Regions from separate parts of the Ligilactobacillus sp. MP3 genome, predicted to be linked through region 2. Evidence: riboswitches for the same ligand, from Rfam matches in the RefSeq annotation. Region 2 holds a riboswitch; the other holds the start of a gene.
What was found. A riboswitch is a leader RNA that binds a small molecule or an ion and turns the genes downstream of it on or off. The one in region 2 is predicted to bind preQ1.

Region 1: linked by a shared signal. The riboswitch ahead of NOU10_RS05070 (QueT transporter family protein) and the one ahead of NOU10_RS03885 (nucleoside hydrolase) in region 2 are both predicted to bind preQ1.

Annotation. Positions count from the first base shown of each region.
Region 1 covers NZ_JANFQI010000005.1:41,857-50,922, reverse strand. Annotated here, with positions in the region: gene nagA (N-acetylglucosamine-6-phosphate deacetylase) at 1-391, shown strand, start outside; gene NOU10_RS05080 (3-oxoacyl-ACP reductase) at 501-1,259, opposite strand; gene NOU10_RS05075 (DUF2829 domain-containing protein) at 1,259-1,486, opposite strand; gene NOU10_RS05070 (QueT transporter family protein) at 1,500-1,997, opposite strand; PreQ1 riboswitch class I at 2,008-2,052, opposite strand; gene NOU10_RS05065 (DegV family protein) at 2,499-3,371, opposite strand; gene crcB (fluoride efflux transporter CrcB) at 3,443-3,787, opposite strand; gene NOU10_RS05055 (CrcB family protein) at 3,784-4,173, opposite strand; gene trxA (thioredoxin) at 4,231-4,554, opposite strand; gene NOU10_RS05045 (Cof-type HAD-IIB family hydrolase) at 4,628-5,461, opposite strand; gene NOU10_RS05040 (LCP family protein) at 5,561-6,694, opposite strand; gene NOU10_RS05035 (threonine/serine exporter family protein) at 6,890-7,333, opposite strand; gene NOU10_RS05030 (threonine/serine exporter family protein) at 7,350-8,099, opposite strand; gene NOU10_RS05025 (cold-shock protein) at 8,213-8,413, opposite strand; gene NOU10_RS05020 (metal-dependent transcriptional regulator) at 8,561-9,066, opposite strand, start outside.
Region 2 covers NZ_JANFQI010000003.1:199,746-208,811, forward strand. Annotated here, with positions in the region: gene NOU10_RS03865 (D-alanyl-D-alanine carboxypeptidase family protein) at 1-82, shown strand, start outside; gene NOU10_RS03870 (NADPH-dependent FMN reductase) at 270-875, shown strand; gene NOU10_RS03875 (NADPH-dependent oxidoreductase) at 893-2,185, shown strand; gene NOU10_RS03880 (ECF transporter S component) at 2,266-2,826, opposite strand; gene NOU10_RS03885 (nucleoside hydrolase) at 2,830-3,813, opposite strand; PreQ1 riboswitch class I at 3,831-3,875, opposite strand; gene NOU10_RS03890 (acyltransferase family protein) at 3,983-5,041, opposite strand; gene NOU10_RS03895 (hypothetical protein) at 5,195-5,335, shown strand; gene NOU10_RS03900 (LTA synthase family protein) at 5,547-8,465, shown strand; gene NOU10_RS03905 (glycosyl hydrolase 53 family protein) at 8,546-9,066, shown strand, end outside.

The sequences.
Region 1 (9,066 bases), on a different contig from region 2:
CTTCCCAGATATGATTAAACTAGCTTATGACCTAAAAGGACCAGATAAAATTGAATTAGTTACTGACTCTATGCGTGCAAAAGGTATGCCTGAAGGAGTTTCAGAATTAGGTGGTCAAAAAGTTATCGTTAAAGATAAGCAAGCTCGTCTAGAATCTGGTAATTTGGCTGGCTCTGTATTACAATACCAAGATGCCTTTAAGAATATTATGAAATTTACTGGTTGCGGTATTGAAGATGCTGTGAAAATGTCTTCTGTTAACCAAGCTCGTGAATTTGGATTAACTCAAAAAGGTGCTATTGAAGTTGGTAAAGATGCTGACCTAAACATTCTTGATTCTGATTTAAATGTTGTTAAAACATTTAGTTTTGGTCGTTTATTTGAAAAATAGTTAACTAAAATCCCTACTAAATTACTTTAATTGTAAATTAGTAAGGATTTTTCTAATCATTAATAAAAAGATAGCAATCGATGCATGATCAATTACTATCTTTTCAAATCTATTTAACTGTCCATCCACCGTCAATTGTAAAAACAGTTCCGTGAACATAATCAGCTCTTGGACTTGCCAAGTAAAGTGTCATTTCTGCTACTTCTTTAGGTTTTGCCCATCGTTTAGCTGGTGTGAGTCTGGCTACTTCTTTAGCCATCGCCCCATCTCCAGCAAAATCAGCCGCATTCATCGGTGTATTAATTGCTCCTGGAGCTATACAATTAACTCGAATTCCCTTATCAGCGTAATCATAAGCTAATTGTTTAGTGTATCCAATAATTCCATGCTTTGCCGCTGTATAAGCTGCTCCACCACCACCAGCAACCAATCCTGCAATAGAAGCCATATTTACAATAACTCCATGTTTCTGTTTCAACATTATTGGTAAAATTTCATTAGTCAACAAGAACATACTTTTTAAATTAGTATTAAAAATATTGTCCCATTGTTCTTCACTAGTATCTAAAGTTGGTGCATAATTATCTAGAATACCAGCTGTATTTAATAAAATATCTACAGTTGATAATTCTTTTTTTATTTTTCTTGTCCACATGTGAATATCTTTTTTCTTTCTTATATCCACTTGTTGAAAACTTAAAGTCGGAAATTTTTGCTCTACTTCCTTAATTTCTACACTTTCTTTAATATCAGCTCCATAAATTATTGCTCCTGCTTGTAAAAATGCTTTAGTTTGTTCTAGTCCTATTCCAGAGCTGACACCTGTCATAACAACTACTTTCCCTTCAAATTCTGGATAAAGGTTCATTATTCTACAATCTTCCAATCATCAGCTAATACATCGCAAGAAGTTGGCATAAATTGTGATAAAGCTGGTTCTTCTTTTGTTCTAATCATCAAATATGGGTTAACTTTTTCTCCATTAAGAGTATCATTATCAACTACGAAAATGTATTCCTCAGAGCCACCCCAACCTTCAGTACGAACAGCTTTTTTACCTTTTTTTAATTCTGGTAATACTTCTTCAAAAGTCATAATCTTCCCTCGCTTATCTAGTTAAATCAATACGTTTACTTAAAATCCACATTAAAATTGCACCAATTAACATTGAACCAAATTCACCGATTGCTACAGTGAAATATGTTGGCCAAAATGGTAGCTTACTTACATAATATAATTCCAATGCTACACTCCATGTCATAACAGTACAAATTATAACTGTAATTAAGAGCTTTAATGGGACTGATTTTACATGTTTACTTAATAAATAACTTAGACCCGTCATAACTAATGTTCCTAATGAACCAAAAATGACATCAACGATTCCCATTGGAGACCAAAGATTTGCAATTGCACATCCAATTGTCAATGCCCATATATAACGTTTATTGAAGACTACCAAGTTATTAAATACTTCTGATAGTCTGAATTGAATTGCTCCAAAACTTAAAGGAGCTAAACCTAGTGTTACTGCTGCATATAAAGCTGCCACTAAAGCACCTTTAATCACCGCAATAAGTTTTTCGTGTGATTGTGTATCAACCATATAAATTACCTGCTTTCTAGTTTTTTTAACTGGGATGTTTACGAACCAGTGTGGAAAAGCCACGAAATACAGTATAACAAACTTTTTTGAATAACAAAAGCGACCACAAGAACTATTTAAATTCTCGCAGTCGCTTTTTCTTATGGGTTAATTTTATTTTTTGCAACGTTCTAGGCTCCAATTATTCATTTGACTTTTCTTCAGCTTCTTGAACAGAGGAAGCCTTTACAATTGTATTAGTTACGTGACCATCTTTAACAGTTTCAACTAAATACCACTTCATATGCTTCACCTCCTAAAAATTTAGTAATGCTATCTACAATCAATATGATAACACTTTCACAAGCAATGTTCAAATATTTCTATACCGTTTTCATAACTTTTATTAAATACTTAATAAATTTACTTATCCATTACTTGATTTTAGCTATTCTATATCTTTTGCAATTTAATTTCAACAAAAAAACACTAAAACTTAGGAGTTTTAATGTTTCTTAAGAGTTATTCAGATATAACAGTTTTCCAATCTAAACCAAAACTTATCCCAATACTTTTCTTTCCTGTATAAATAGCTAAAGATATTGGAAGCTCATCTTTTTCAATTTTAGCAGTTGGAAAATTTTCTTGTAACAATTCACATAATCCGTCAAATTGACTATTATTCTCATCGCCCATTAGGGTAATCCGCATCTGATCATTCATACTATGATACTGAGAAATAATTAGCTCTAATACCTCACTATAGGCTTTCTTCTCTCGATAGTGTGTATTTACCATCGCTAATTTTCCGTTCTCATTAAATTTCATCATTGTTAATGGACGCAAAAATAGATTCGACATTGAATTTACACCGTTCGATACATATCCCGTCTTCATTAGTTGATAGATATCAGAAATAAGCATATAAGTGCGATTATTATTTCTTAAATTAATAAGTTGATCTACAACTTGACTAACTGTTTTTCCGGATAAAAGCATTTCACCAGCCAACTCAACCATTTGTCCTTGTAAGGCTCCACTAGAGTAAGAATCAAATACAGTTATCTTTCTATCCGAAGCTTTAGCATATGATAATACAACTTTAGGTAAGCTACTGATTCCGTTAGCTAAAGAAATATACAAGAACTCATCATAACCTTCTTTTTCTAGACTTTCAAAATATTCTTCTAGATAAGCCGTTGATATTGGTTCTAAAACCGGAGTATCAGTCCTTTTGTCTAACATTTTATCTCTTAAATAAGGCGTCATCCCTGTTTTTTCTGGATATCTACTACCTTCAAATTCAATAGACAATTCAATTTGATGAATATTAAGTTCTTTTATCTTATCAACTGTCAGACAAGCTGAAGTATCAGTTAAAATTGCAACTTTCATTTATTTATCCTTTAAATTATTCTATTCAAAAACGACACTACTATTCCATTTTATCATACTTTTTGTTTGTCTTATAACTTTCCTAACCAAGATCCACAATATGCGGCTAGTATTCCACATAACACTGTTAATAATAGATATATAAACATCATTTTTTGCTTGTTATTATTAATAAGTGTTACTAATTCTACTTGGTATGTGGAAAAAGTTGTATATCCACCTAAAAATCCAGTCCCTAGTAATAACAATATGTGACTACTTGTGATTTTGCTGTGTAAAAATCCTAATAATAGGGCTCCAGTTATGTTGATAATAAAAGTTGCCCAAGGAAATACTCTAGTTCTGCTCTTCAATACTTGTGTCATTAGATACCGCACAGATGCACCTAATCCAGCTCCTAAAGCTACTTCTATCATCTTCGATCACCAACTTTTCCTAATTTTATTCCTAAAATCATTCCTGTATATGCTAATAGAAAACCACCTACTACACTTATCAACAAGTAAAAGGTAGCATCAGTAAATGTAGACAAGCCCAAAATATCCACTGTAAATGTGGAAAAAGTTGTGAAAGCTCCTACCATTCCTGTCCCTAGACCTGTACTTAACCAAGCTGGTAATTTTTGCCTTTCAATCACATAATAAGTCAGGAAAGCTAAGCAAAAACTTCCAATCAGATTAACCAAAATAGTTCCCGTAGATGCTAGCTTAAGACCTAACAAATATCTTAACATTCCGCCTATCATCCCAAAGAAAAAGACACTTATTAAAGTGCCTAATTTCACGTTTTGCACCTCAATCATCTCCACTAATTAATCCTTATAGTATAAGTTAGATTTGATTGAATTGCAAAACTATCTCTATTCTACTTCTGCAAGTTTTTCATCTAAGTAATTTGCCATATCTTTTTTAGGATGGAAACCTACAACTTTTTCTTTTGCCACTCCATCTTTAAATAAGATCATCGCTGGAATACTCATAATTTTATATTCCATCGCTAAATCTTGATACTTATCTACATCGACCTTAGCAAATTTTACTTTTCCTTGATAATCTTTTTCCAATTCTTCTAAAACTGGATTCATCATTTTACATGGTCCGCACCATTCTGCCCAAAAATCAACCAAAGTTAGCCCTTCCTTAGTTACATCAGCTAAATCTTTGGGAGTGATGTTTTTAGCCATTTAAATCCCTCATTTCATATAACTTTGTAATTTTATCTTACCACCATCTCGGAGTTATACACAAAATTACTGCTTAATCTATTTTATTATAAACAAATTTATCCACTGCTTCTGCAACCGCATCATGATTATTATCTCGCTTGCAAATATAATCTGCTTTAGATAAAACTTGTTCATTAGCATTTCTAACAGCTACACCAACTCCAGCAGCTTCAATCATTGGCAAGTCGTTACTATTGTCACCAATTGCAATTGTTTCTTCTGGCTTAATTCCTAACATTTCAGCTAATTTCAACATCCCTGTACCTTTATCTGTTGAAATGTTATTAAATTCAATATAACGACCTGAAGAATATGTGGTCTTGAACTTATCTCCAATTTCTTTACGTGCAATCTCATTAAAGGCAAGTCTCTTATCCATATCATTAACATTGATGATAATCTTAGTAATAGGAGTATCTTTTAAGAAATCAATATTAGGTTCTTGTAATTCAGTCCACTCTACTCCACGTGGTTGCAAGTAATCTTTTTCGTCTTGATTGACATTCCACATGTATAATTCATCCAAAGTATAAACGTGGATACAACTTTCTGGATAATATTTCAGACTGATATCAAACAATTGTTTAACAATATCAAAGGCCAATCCTTCAACATGTACTACCTTTAAATCTTTATTTTCAACAATTGCTCCACCGTTAAAACTGATTACATACTGATCTTTAGTTTGATAAATTCCTAATGTCTTCAAATTTTCTTGAACAGAAAGATAACTTCTACCTGTATTCAAAACTACTTTTACTCCATCTTTAATTACTTTTTTGAGAACGGATACATTTTTAGGTGAAATTTCAGCGTCATCATTTAATAAAGTTTCGTCCATATCAATCGCTACTAATTTATACATATATCATTCATTCCTTTGTTTTAATTTAACTTCAATTTATATTGTAACACATTATAGCAAAGAAAAAAGAACCAGCCTAAACCGGTTCTTTTCTATCATCTAATATCCACCATAATAAGTGTTATCATCATTACTATAATTAGTATCTTTGCCTTCTGAGCTGATATTCACATCATTATCACTAGAAAGTGTATTTCCTGTTTTAGCCTTAGATAAACCTAGTGCTTTTCTAAGCTTATTAGTAATACGTTGTTTTTCAGTTGTTGATGCTACTTCGAAAGATTCTCCATTAATCATTTCAGAAGTTCCTTGTAAGAAGTCTGAATCCATATCATGTGTAGCAACACGATACTTAGTTCCTAGTGTTAATAAATCATCAAATGTTAAGTCTGTCTTCATTTGCTTAGAAATAGTACTTAGGAACTTTTGATTAACTAAACTTGTTAACCCTGAACTCTTAAATGCAAGTTTAGTTAATACTTGACGTTGACGTTCTTGTCTACCATAATCCCCAAGTGGATCTTCATGGCGCATGCGAACATATGCTAAAGCTTTCTTTCCATCCATATTTACTTCTTTACCCTTCTTAAAGGTATACCCACCATAGGTAAAGCTAATAGTTGGTTCTACTTTAACTCCTCCAACTGCGTCAATTAATTTTTCTAGTCCACCCATATTGATAGTTGCATAAAAATCAATTGGCACATTTAAGAATTTTTGTACAGTCTTAACTGCTGTTGCTGATCCACCATATTCGTATGCTGAGTTTATCTTACTTGGGAAATAATCTTCATAACCATAAACAGCTACCTCAGTATCACGTGGTAATGATACTAATGTCATCTTCTTGTCCTCAGGATTCAAGACACAAAGTATCATTGTATCTGTTCTTCCTTTAAAACTACGTCCCAAAGCTCCAGTATCAGTACCCATTAACAGAATTGAGATAGGTCTTTTCTTCTTCAAAGCGTCACTAACATTTCTGGCCTTTGCGACTTGAGTTGAACTATAAATTGCATTAGCGGCTTGTTTAGCATTAGTATATTTTCTATAAGCATAAAATCCCCCAATAATTGCTACAATAACTACAACTAGCCATAGTAATTTATGTCCCTTTTTTTTCGGTTTATTATTATGTTGATGATAGCGTTGGGAACGAGTCATATGTTCTGTATCTATATAACCATTCTCATCACTTCGAACATTATAATTATCATTTCTTCGTGATGGCATTTTCTCCTCCAAAATTATCGAAAAAATAATCCGCTTATAATAATATACTTTGAATTATTTTTTTCAAATTATGTAATCATAGTGCCAGTTTACCAAAAAATTATTAGATAACAAATACTTATATTAAAACGTATTTAATTCTTTAAAAAATATTAACTCAAGTTTTCATTTTGTTACTGTTATGTAATAATAGCGTTAACTTTCTTTTACAGTCCTTATCTTAAAGTAAACCTGACCTACTAATTCAGCTAAAAAGAATCCCATCGCTATAGCTCCAGCTATCATCCCAACTTGTACTAAATATTCAATTGCTAAAGAGTTATTTCCTAAAGCAAAATAACGAATTGCACGATAAGATTGTCCCCCTGGCACTAATGGTACTAGGCTAGGAATATTAAAAAGAATCATAGGCATCTTTTTCACACGTGCAAAAATAATCGCAGTAACTCCAATTGCAAATGCAGCTAAAAGATTAGCTAACATATTACCTAAATCAAGATGCTTAATAAATAAATAGACCATCCAGCCTAATACTCCAATAATTCCACAACCACTTAAGGCCTTTCTAGGAATATTTAAAAGTACTCCAAAGCCTACAGATGAAAGATAGCTGAATAAGATATTAATCAATAAATTCACCTTAACCTTCCCTCCCTTACATAAATCTTAGAACCATCGCAATCCCTAAAGCAATTGCACTAGCTGATAATAATGCTTCTGTTCCTCTAGCTAATCCACTTAATAAATGGCCAGCTAAAACATCTCTTACAGAATTGGTAATTGGTACTCCTGGTACTAACGGCATAACACTCCCAATAATTATCATACCTACTGATATTCCCAAGTTATTTCTAACAGCTAATACGGATAAAACACCAATTACTAACGAAGCTAAAAATTCACTTACAAACTTTATTTTAAATGTTGTATTGATAAAGTAATAGCAAGCATAACCCAATCCACCAATAACTGCAGTTGTGATAAAATCTTGCCAATGACCATTGTACATTATCATCAGAGTGCAACTTATCATTGCTGCAGCCAATACTTGCCATGTCCAAGCAAAAAATGGTGCTTTTTTATCGATAAATTCCAACTTTACCTTCATTTCTTCAACTGTGATTTTTTTCAATTGAAAAGCACGTGAAATGTCATTGACTCTTGATACTTTTTCTAAATCAATTGTTCTTTTTTGAATTGGTTCTACCTGTGCCAATTTATAATTTGGAACTGACATCATGATTCCGGTGGTAGTCTCAAAAATTTTTGGTTCTTTAATTCCACCATTTCGAGCTATACGTTTTAAAGTATCATCAACTCTTGCCATATCAGCTCCACTTTCAATCATAATTTTTCCAGCTAACATGACAGAATCTATTAATTCTTGCATTTGCGTATCTTGCATTGTAACTAACCCCCACCGTCTTCAAAATTTATCTAATCATATCACGATATTTAAAGCAAAAAAAGACTGAAAAGAATTTCTTCTTTCCAGTCTATCATTTATCTACTTAATTATTAGTCTTTAACAACGTTAGCAGCTTGTAAACCACGATCGCTACTTTCAACGTCAAATGTTACATGTTGACCTTCTTCTAAAGTCTTGTAACCTTCACCTTGAATAGCTGTGAAATGTACAAATACATCATCACCATTTTCACGTGTGATAAAACCAAAGCCCTTTTCTGCGTTAAACCATTTAACTGTTCCTTGTTCCATAAATGAAAAATCCTCCTTGTGCCTAAGCACATAATAATTCTGTAATTCTGAGTGGCACATAATAGAGAAATTTCATTGAAACAATCTAAATGAAACCTAGTCAAAAATACAATTCTAAGTATAACATACTTATTGGCAATAACCAAATTATTTCACGAAAATGTAATGAGCAGCTTTATATCCAATGCTTAATTCAGCCCCGTCAGCCAACCTTTTAACCTTAATTGGTCCTTCAAATGGAAGATGTTCTAAAACTTCAATCTTGTCTCCCAATTTAAGTTCCAAATCATCTAAATAAGTTAGCAACTCATGGTTATCAATAAATCTGTCAACTTCAACCGTTTCTCCAACTTTAATTTCAGCTAAAAATTCGTGACTTTCTTCTTCATATTCCCCAGCTTCTGTTGGAATAACTCCACCATGTGGACATTCACGTGGGCTATTAAGAAATTGATCAAGCTTTTTCATTAACTTATCGCTAGCTACATGTTCTAAAACTTCAGCTTCATCATGAACTTCTGATAATTGATAATCCAATTTTTCTACTAAAAAAGTTTCCCATAGACGATGACGGCGAACTAATTTTTCAGCTACTTCAATTCCTTCATCAGTTAATGATATTCCTGCATATGGCGTATGTGCAGCTAAACCTT
Region 2 (9,066 bases):
GAATGAGAATATTGGCACAATTAAAATTAGTTCTCCTGGAGTATCAACAACAGAACTAAATGTTAATTTAAAAACTAAATAAATTAGTTATAAAAGTGTAAAGCAAGTAGATAAATACTGGTTTTATGCTTTTTAATTTTGCCAGATATAAAAATATTTTATAGATTCAAAAAATAATTTAATAAAACTGAAAGTGCTTGCAACGAAACAGACTTTGTGTAAAAATAAACTTATAAAGATAATTAATTAGTTAAAGGAAGTTGAAGCTTATGAACCACTATGTTGGAATTGCCGGCACTAATGATTTAAAGTCTACCAATCTTAAATTAATGCAATATATTAAGAACCATTTCAGTAAAAAAGCAGAAATAGAATTAGTTGATATTAGTGACCTACCAGTATTTTTTAAGAACAAAGATAGAGTTATCCCAGAAAAAGCAGCAGAAATTTCTATGAAGATCGAAGCAGCAGATGGCGTGATTATTGCTACACCTGAATATGATCATTCAGTACCTGCTGTTTTAATGAATGCATTAGAATGGCTATCCTATGCAAGACATCCTTTTGTAGGTAAACCAGTTATGATTGTTGGAGCTTCTTACGGTACTTTAGGTACTTCGAGAGCTCAAGCACATTTACGCAGAATTTTAGATTCACCAGAATTGAGTGCTAGAATTATGCCAAGTTCAGAATTCTTATTAGGTCATTCATTGCAAGCATTTGATGAAGATGGAAATTTAAATAACGAAGAAAAAGTTACATTATTAGAGGGCTTGTTTGAAGACTTTGAAGTATTTTCAAATATTTCAAAACATCTAACAAATGCTAATGATGAACAAAGAAAAGAAGTAGAAAACTATTCATGGAAAGATTAGTCAAAGGAGTGTCATAGATGAAATTAGTAGGAATTATCGGTTCAATTGCCGATGAATCATATAATCGTAAATTAATGCTATACATAGCAAGCCATTTTAAAGAAACAATTGATATTGAAATTCTTGATATTAGAGATGTTCCAATGTTTAGAGCAGGAATGGAAATGGGACCAGCTGTAGAATATTTAGATAAGAAGATTTCTGCAGCAGATGGTGTAATTATTGCAACTCCTGAACATAATCATACAACTACAGCTGCTTTAAAGAGTGTGATTGAATGGTTATCTTCTAGTGTTCATCCATTCGCAGATAAACCAGTATTATTGGTAGGTGCTTCTTACTTTGAACAAGGTTCTGGTAGAGCACAATTAGATTTACGTCAAATCTTAGAATCTCCAGGGGTAAATGCTTTAGTAATGCCAAAGGATGAATTCTTATTAGGAAATGTCAAATCAGCTTTTGATGAAAATGGTAACTTAAAAGAAGCAAGAACTGTTAGTTTCTTAGAAAGTGTTATGGGCAACTTCTTAAAGTGGATCAAAGTCTTAAAAGCTATGAAGAAAAATAATGATGTAAAAGGTGACTGGGAATCAGAAGACCTAACTGCATCTCAAGAGATTGATACAACTGTTAAGGGTGTAGATATGAAGGCTGAAGACTGGGTAGAACAAGCTGCAGCTAAGACTAATGCAGTCGAAGGTGATACTTATGTTAAGTTAGATAGAGGCCTTTTGACAGTTAACCAACTTAACTGGTTTTTGAATACAATGCCAGTTGAATTGACATTTGCTGATGATAATAACCAATTTATCTACTACAATCGTATGGATGAAAATCCTAAAGATATGTTAGCACCTCGTCAACCTAAGCAAGTTGGGGATCCATTAGAATCGGTTCACCCAGAACGTGCTTTGAAGGGTGTAAAACATGTAGTTCATTCATTACGTACAGGTGAAACAGATCTTGTAAGTATGCCAGTACCTTTTATTAATAAGGTTAATGAAAAGCATGTGATGCATTATTACAAGGCAATGCATGATGAAGATGGTCGTTACCGTGGAATTAATGAATGGGTAGTTGATATTTGGCCAGTAGTTGAATCTTATTTGAAGATGACAGGTCAAAAATTGGTAGCTGATGAAAATGCAAAAATAGATGCAACATCCGGAGCTTCCGAGAAAAAAGAAGAACCAGTAGCTACTCCTGAAACAGACGCAACATCAGGTGCCTCTGAATCAGAAACAAAGGTAGAAGAAGTAAAAGTTGCTGAACCAGAAGTAGATGCAACATCAGGTGCTTCTGAATCTTAATAGATATGAAAGTCGAGTTTGGATACTCGGCTTTTTTTGATAAAAAAACAAGATTAGTCTATGCTAATCTTGTTGAGAAATTAATATTTAGTTACTCCTAAAGACATACGACTCTTTAGGATTTTGTAAACAAGTGAAACGACATAAATAGCAACTAAACGATCGAGATAGTCAGTTCCAACTTGAACAAGGAATACAGCTAATCCTTTACTTAAACCTAATTTAGCCAGTATTTGTACGATAATAGCAGATCCAGAGCTAGTAATGCCATGGAATAGGAATAATGTTATAGCAGAACTTACTAGGGTAGCAGGTAAAGAAATAATAATAGCTAACCACCATAACTTTTTAAAGGTATCTGCTGCATAGTGTGAATATACTAAGCCAGCGATAAAACCGATTATAAGTTGGACTGGTAAGTAATATAGTGAAAATAGGTCAGTTGTTAATCCGACAATGATTGAAGTTAAAGCACCTACAGTAACGCCACCAACTGGGCCGGCTAAAGACGCAGCTAGAATGGTACCGATAGTGTCTAAGTAAATTGGAAGTTTCAAAAGTAAAGCAATGTTACTTCCGACAATATTTAAGGCGATGCATAAAGCTAAGATAGTTATGATTTTAGTTGATAATTTTTTCATGAATTATTCCTCCGATATTAATTGTGGCAAAATTTTTTCCAGAAGTTCTGCATCAATTGAACAGGTACGTTGCAAGAAGATTTGCATAAAACGTATGTTATCTACCTCTGTCAAAATGTGACTGTTGATAGGTCTATGCCAAAAATTCATTTCGTCAACGATACTTTGCCCGATACTAATACCTTTAGTTTCAATCTCAGTATGAGAATCAAAACCAGTACATAATTCTGGGAAAATGGTGTAAGCCACTGCTAAAGGGTCATTAATGACGCAGCCGATAACTTTTTCATATTTCCAATGAAAATCAAAATAGAATCTTGTAATTTTCTGAATAAAATCAGCTTGTTCTGGATTAACTTGATGAATTAGCTCCAAAATATTTGGAGTAAGCACAATTTTTCGTGTAACATCAAGTCCTATCATTTCGATTTTTACGGGAAGATGTCGATAAACATAATTAGCAGCATCAGGATCACACCAATAATTATATTCGGCTACAGGAGAGCAATTACCAAAACTTTTGAAATTTCCACCCATTGAAACAAAGCGAGTACAGTTATTCCAAACATCTGGCTGTGCTTGATGAGCTAATGCAATATTGGTTAGAGGACCTAATGCAATAATTGTTAGATTAGGATTATCAGCTAGAGTCTGATTAATAAACTTGCTAGCATTATCGTGAATAGGAATACCTGAGATTTCAGGTAGATAAGATTCACCTAAACCGTCTTTACCATGAGTATCCATAGCATCAACATAGTCACGTTTAAGTGGTGCTGCTGCACCTTGATAAACTGGAATATCAAGACGATTTAAATGATTTAAGATTTTGAGGGCATTTTTAGCACCTATATCGGAAGGAACGTTACCGGAAACGGTTGTGATACCGATGACTTCTAGTTTGGGCGATGTTAAAGCTAACATCAAGGCCAAACTATCGTCAATTCCTGGATCACAATCAATGATAACTTTTTGTCTGTCATTCATTTCTCCTACCTCCTTTGAGATTCTTGGTTTTTTATACTGGGAAGTTTACGAACCAGTCCAAGTTAAACTTGAATTTAATGAATGTACCTAATTAGTATAAGGCTGTTTGTGAGAAATTGGAAGGAATAAATAAGCTTCAAGAATAAAAAGAATTCTTGAAGCTTTGAACTTATTTAAATTTAAAAGGATATTTTCTAAACATATAGAATGAACGAATAATTGGAATATAGGGTACGATAATAATAGCTATATAAGTAAAAATGATACGGTAAATGATTAAAGCTATAGTAAATATCAGCATTCCATGTGGTAAGAAAATATGTTGAACTAAGGCTGTTATGTTAAGTGCAGAAATATCTATAATATGGAAACAGAGTACAATTAATGATAACTCACCATATTTTTGTACGATATGTGTAATATTTTCAGGTGAGATATTAGCAAACCATTTTGAAAATACCATGATAGCGTAACTACCAGCGATTCCACCAATAATAGCACCTGTATAGCTTGTTGCAGCAGATACATTAAGATAAAAAGGACCAATTTTTGCTGTGACAAACCAAATAGATACTGAAAAAATAAAAGTGATGAAATTGCCATTATTAACTAAATTATATTTCTTAATTAAAAATCCAAACCAATAAAAGATAAGACTAACTAAAACTGCATCTAAAGACCATGGAAGTTGAATAAATTTTGCTATATAAAAGCCGATAAAAGTAGTAACTATAAATATTATAGTAGTTACATTATCTGATACCTTATATTTAGTAGTTAGTTTAATAATAAAACTGTAAAAAATATTTGCTAGAAACATAGCTAATAAAAACCAAATAGCACCAATAGCTGGAATAAAGAACTTTCCAAGTAAATTATTGATAGGTGTCCCTGCTCCATATAAAGCTGCTAGAGTTGCATATCGTGTACTATCAGCGATGCGTCCAAGATAAATTGGGTGAAAATGCAGTGAGACAGCAGTTATCACTATCATAATAAATGATGTAAAAATATATGGAAGTAATAAATTGAAAAATCCACCTGTTATTATTTTAGAATATGATTTATCTTTATGAAGATAACCAGATAAAACAAAGAAAATAGGAACATTGACTGCAAATAAGATATTGCTGAAGTAATTTCCAGTATATGAATTTAGAGAATGGGCAAAAATAATAGCGAGCATTCCTATAGCTCTGGATACATCGATCCAAGTGATTCTTTTCATAAATAATAACTCCTTGTTATTGATTGAAATATATTAGCTTAAATATACCATAAAATCATACAGCATGAGAAAGAATTTTGGATAAGTCCTTGAAATAATTTGTAATTTAAGATAAAATAAGCAAGTATATGAGTTGAAAAGGAGGAACTAAGAATGTCACAAAACACACATGTTGGCGTAGCAAATGATCGTCGTCCTGTAAACTCCAAGAACATTAAGAAGCGTCGTGCACAACATCAAGCTGTACTTAACTTCTTAAAGGAACGCGACGAAGCAGACAAGGAAAGCAAGTAATTAAGTTTTTCCTTGGATATTATATATCAGATAACTAAATATTGATATCTTCCACATGTTGATCTTCCAAGGAAAACATGTGGATTTTTTTATGGTTTTTATTTATAACTTAATATATTTGTGCCTATAGAATTAATTTCTAGCAGAAGAAACAAAATTTTAAAATATTTTATCATTAGAAAGTTATTTATTGTAGATGTAATAGAAGGAGATGAATAATTTGATAAAAAAATTATGTAATGCATTAAAAATATATGTAGCTATGATAATTGTTACATTTTCTTTATTAATAACACAAGCAAATCCAGCTTTTTTGCAAAACAATCTATTTTCGAAGAGATTATTTGCATATAGTTTATTAAATAATTTTTCTAATGTAATTATTGGTGTATTACTAATTTTAATGGGTTATCAGATAAAAGGAAATATAAAATTTATAAAAAATTATGTATATATTTATATAGTAAATTTATTGATATTTATAGGATTATTTTTGTGGACTAGAAGTTTCAGTATCTCAAATCTGTACGATGTAGTCCTTCCAATTACTAGAAATACTTATCCAGTTATACTTGGTGCTATATCTGCATTATTAATAAAAGATAAGTTAAAGAGTTGGTTTAAGAAGTGCAGGCTTTCAGCTATTTTAGGAGGATATGTTATACTTTTTGCATTACCAAGCATCTTTAATAAAGATATTTTTGGATTAGGTAATGGAAATAACATTGTTACAGCTTTTTTGTTAGTGGCACTAGGAATAGTCTGTTCAAATGTAGAAATAGATAAGTTACATGTAAATAAAAAAGTTATTACTTTAATGAGTATGAGCGTAATACTAAATGTAGTTTTAGCACTTTCTATGCCGTATATTTCTTTAAAAATACATGGCGATCTTTCAACAGCATATCGTTTTAATGTACTAACTTCAATATCTGTTATAGCAATGTCTTTAGTTATATTTATAGTTGGACAGAAATTAAAGATTAATGTAAAGATACCAGAATATACGGGATTATTAGTACTATTAATATATTCAGATAATTTTATTATTGAAAAAATAGTTAATAGTAATACAAGTTTAAAAATTTCACTTTTTAAGAGTTGTATAGTTACTATAATAATTGCTTTTTTAGGATGGCTATTAGCAAGAATAGATGAAAGAGAACATATATTAGAGAAAAAATTATCATTGAATAATGAGAAAACAATTGTTCCATGGATAAGCGAGACAATTGTAAAAATGATTAACTATATTAAAAATCATAAACATAATCTAGTGAATATTGTTATCTTGTATATTTTAGTATATTGTTCTTTTATTTTTATGTCTCCACATTTTACATCTCCTCATATGGATGGTGATACGTATACAAGTATTTTCTTTTTTGCTTTTTTTGTAAAGCAACATATGATGATACTAACTCTTTTATTATTCTATTTGATATATAGATTTTTTTATGGAGTTACAAACAAATTTTGGTTAAGTTCTATTATTACTTATATAGTTGTAACAATAGCGATAGCAGCAGATGCCATTAAGATATATTATCGTTCTGAACCAATATTGCCTACAGAAGTAACAATGGTATCTGCGTATGGTGATATTTTGGAGATGATTCCTCAGATTATTTTGTGGATAGCAATAATAGGAATTATTATTTTAACTGGAGTTATTATTTTTTGTGAGATTAAATTTCCGCAAGAAAAATTAAATTGGAAATCAAGGTTATTAGGAATTTTACTAGCTATTGTTATTTTTGGTAGCAGTACACGAATTAATCATGGAAATTCAATAGTAAATGCGTGGTTAAGCTCATATGGTAATGAACCTACTTTCTGGAATCAAGAGTACGGTGCACAATACAATGGTGCACTTCAACAATTTTTAAATAATATTGATACTAATATTATGGAAGATAATCCAAGTTATTCTAGAAAAAAAGTTGATGAGATGGCAGAAAAATATGAGAAGGAAGCAAAAAAAATTAACAAAGATAGAGATAATAACTTATCTACACAAACTATTATATTTAATCTAAGTGAAAGTTTAGCAAACCCTAGCAGATTAAAAGAAGTAGAATTATCACAAAATCCATTATCATACATAGAGAGTGTTAAGAAAAATACAACATCTGGATTAATGATAAGTTCAGGGTTAGGTGGTGGAACTGCTAATATGGAATTCATGACTTTGACAGGTCTCCCCGTAAGTAATTTTTCACCAACTATAGCTACTCCCTATACACAAGTAGTACCAAATTCTAGTCAAACTTTAACAATTAATAACTATTTTAAAAAATCTACAGCTATCCATCCTTATAGGGGGAGTTTTTACAGTAGGGAAGTAGTCTATAAAAAATTTGGCTTTCAAAGATTTATGTATTTGGGAAGTAAGGATAAAATAAAGCATAAGATGAAAATCGGAACTAATCCATACTTATCAGATGAAACAGCATACCAAAATACATTGGATGTGATCAATAATTATAAGAATGGACAATTTATTAATTTGGTTACTATGCAGAATCATCTTCCTTATTCAGATTACTATGATAATTCTGGGGATTATCAAGTAAGTGGTGACATGTATGATAGTGAAAAGAATACTATTAGCAACTATAGTGCAGGACTTTCGTATACAGATAAAGCGGTACAAAAATTCATTGAACAAATAGATAAAATCAATAAACCAATTACTTTAGTATTTTATGGAGATCATCTTCCGGGAATTTATAGCAATATAGACGGAAATAGTCTAGAAGCACGAGAAACGGATTATTTTATTTATTCTAATAAATATGCTAGACAGCATGGTGCAAAGAAACTAAAGCACGTCAATTATATTTCACCAATTGACTTTATTGCCTTAACTGCTGAACAAACAAATTCTAAAGTATCACCATATTATGCTTTATTGACAGAAATTCAAAAGGAACTACCAACGATAAAAGTATATGCATATAATAACGGAAAAAATCCAGTTTTTGTTGATAAGAAAGGAAAAACAGTTAAGTATAAGCAGCTAACTAAGAAACAAAAGAGATTGTATAATGACTTGAAATTAGTACAGTATGATTTAACTGCAGGAAATCAATACTTATATAAAACTAAATTTTTCAAAATAAAATAGTTATGAAAAGCACATTGAAAAAATGTGTTTTTTTCATTATCATTAAGGTGTAATTTTATTAATTTTAGGGAGAAAATGTTATGCAAGATAGAAAAATACGTTATAAGATGTATAAGGCTGGTAAGCATTGGATTTTTGCGGCCATTACCGTAGCTACATTAGGTATTGGAGCAGGCGAAGTTAGAGCTGATAATGTAAGCAGTACAGCTAGTGATTCTACAGTACTTAGCGATAAAATAGTAAGTACAGAGAACAGCACTAATGCTGAATCAACAGTAATTAAAAATAATTCAACAGCAGTTTCTACTGAAGTAGGGGAAAGTACTAGTGCAGTAGAAACTAAGCAAAAAGATAGCAGTTCAACAAAAGAAAATGTAGATTCATCGAGTGTGAATAAAAATAAGATTGATGACTCTAAAGAAAAAGTGTCATCTAGTTCTTCACAAAAAGAACAAGTAACTCCTACTGTTGATAATACCGAAAGGGCTATCGGAGTAGTAACACCGGGAGCTACACAAGAACATAAGAATGGTAATTGGTATTTGAAAGATAGCAATGGAAAATACGTCTCAGGATTCCAGGAAATTTCTGATCAAAATAA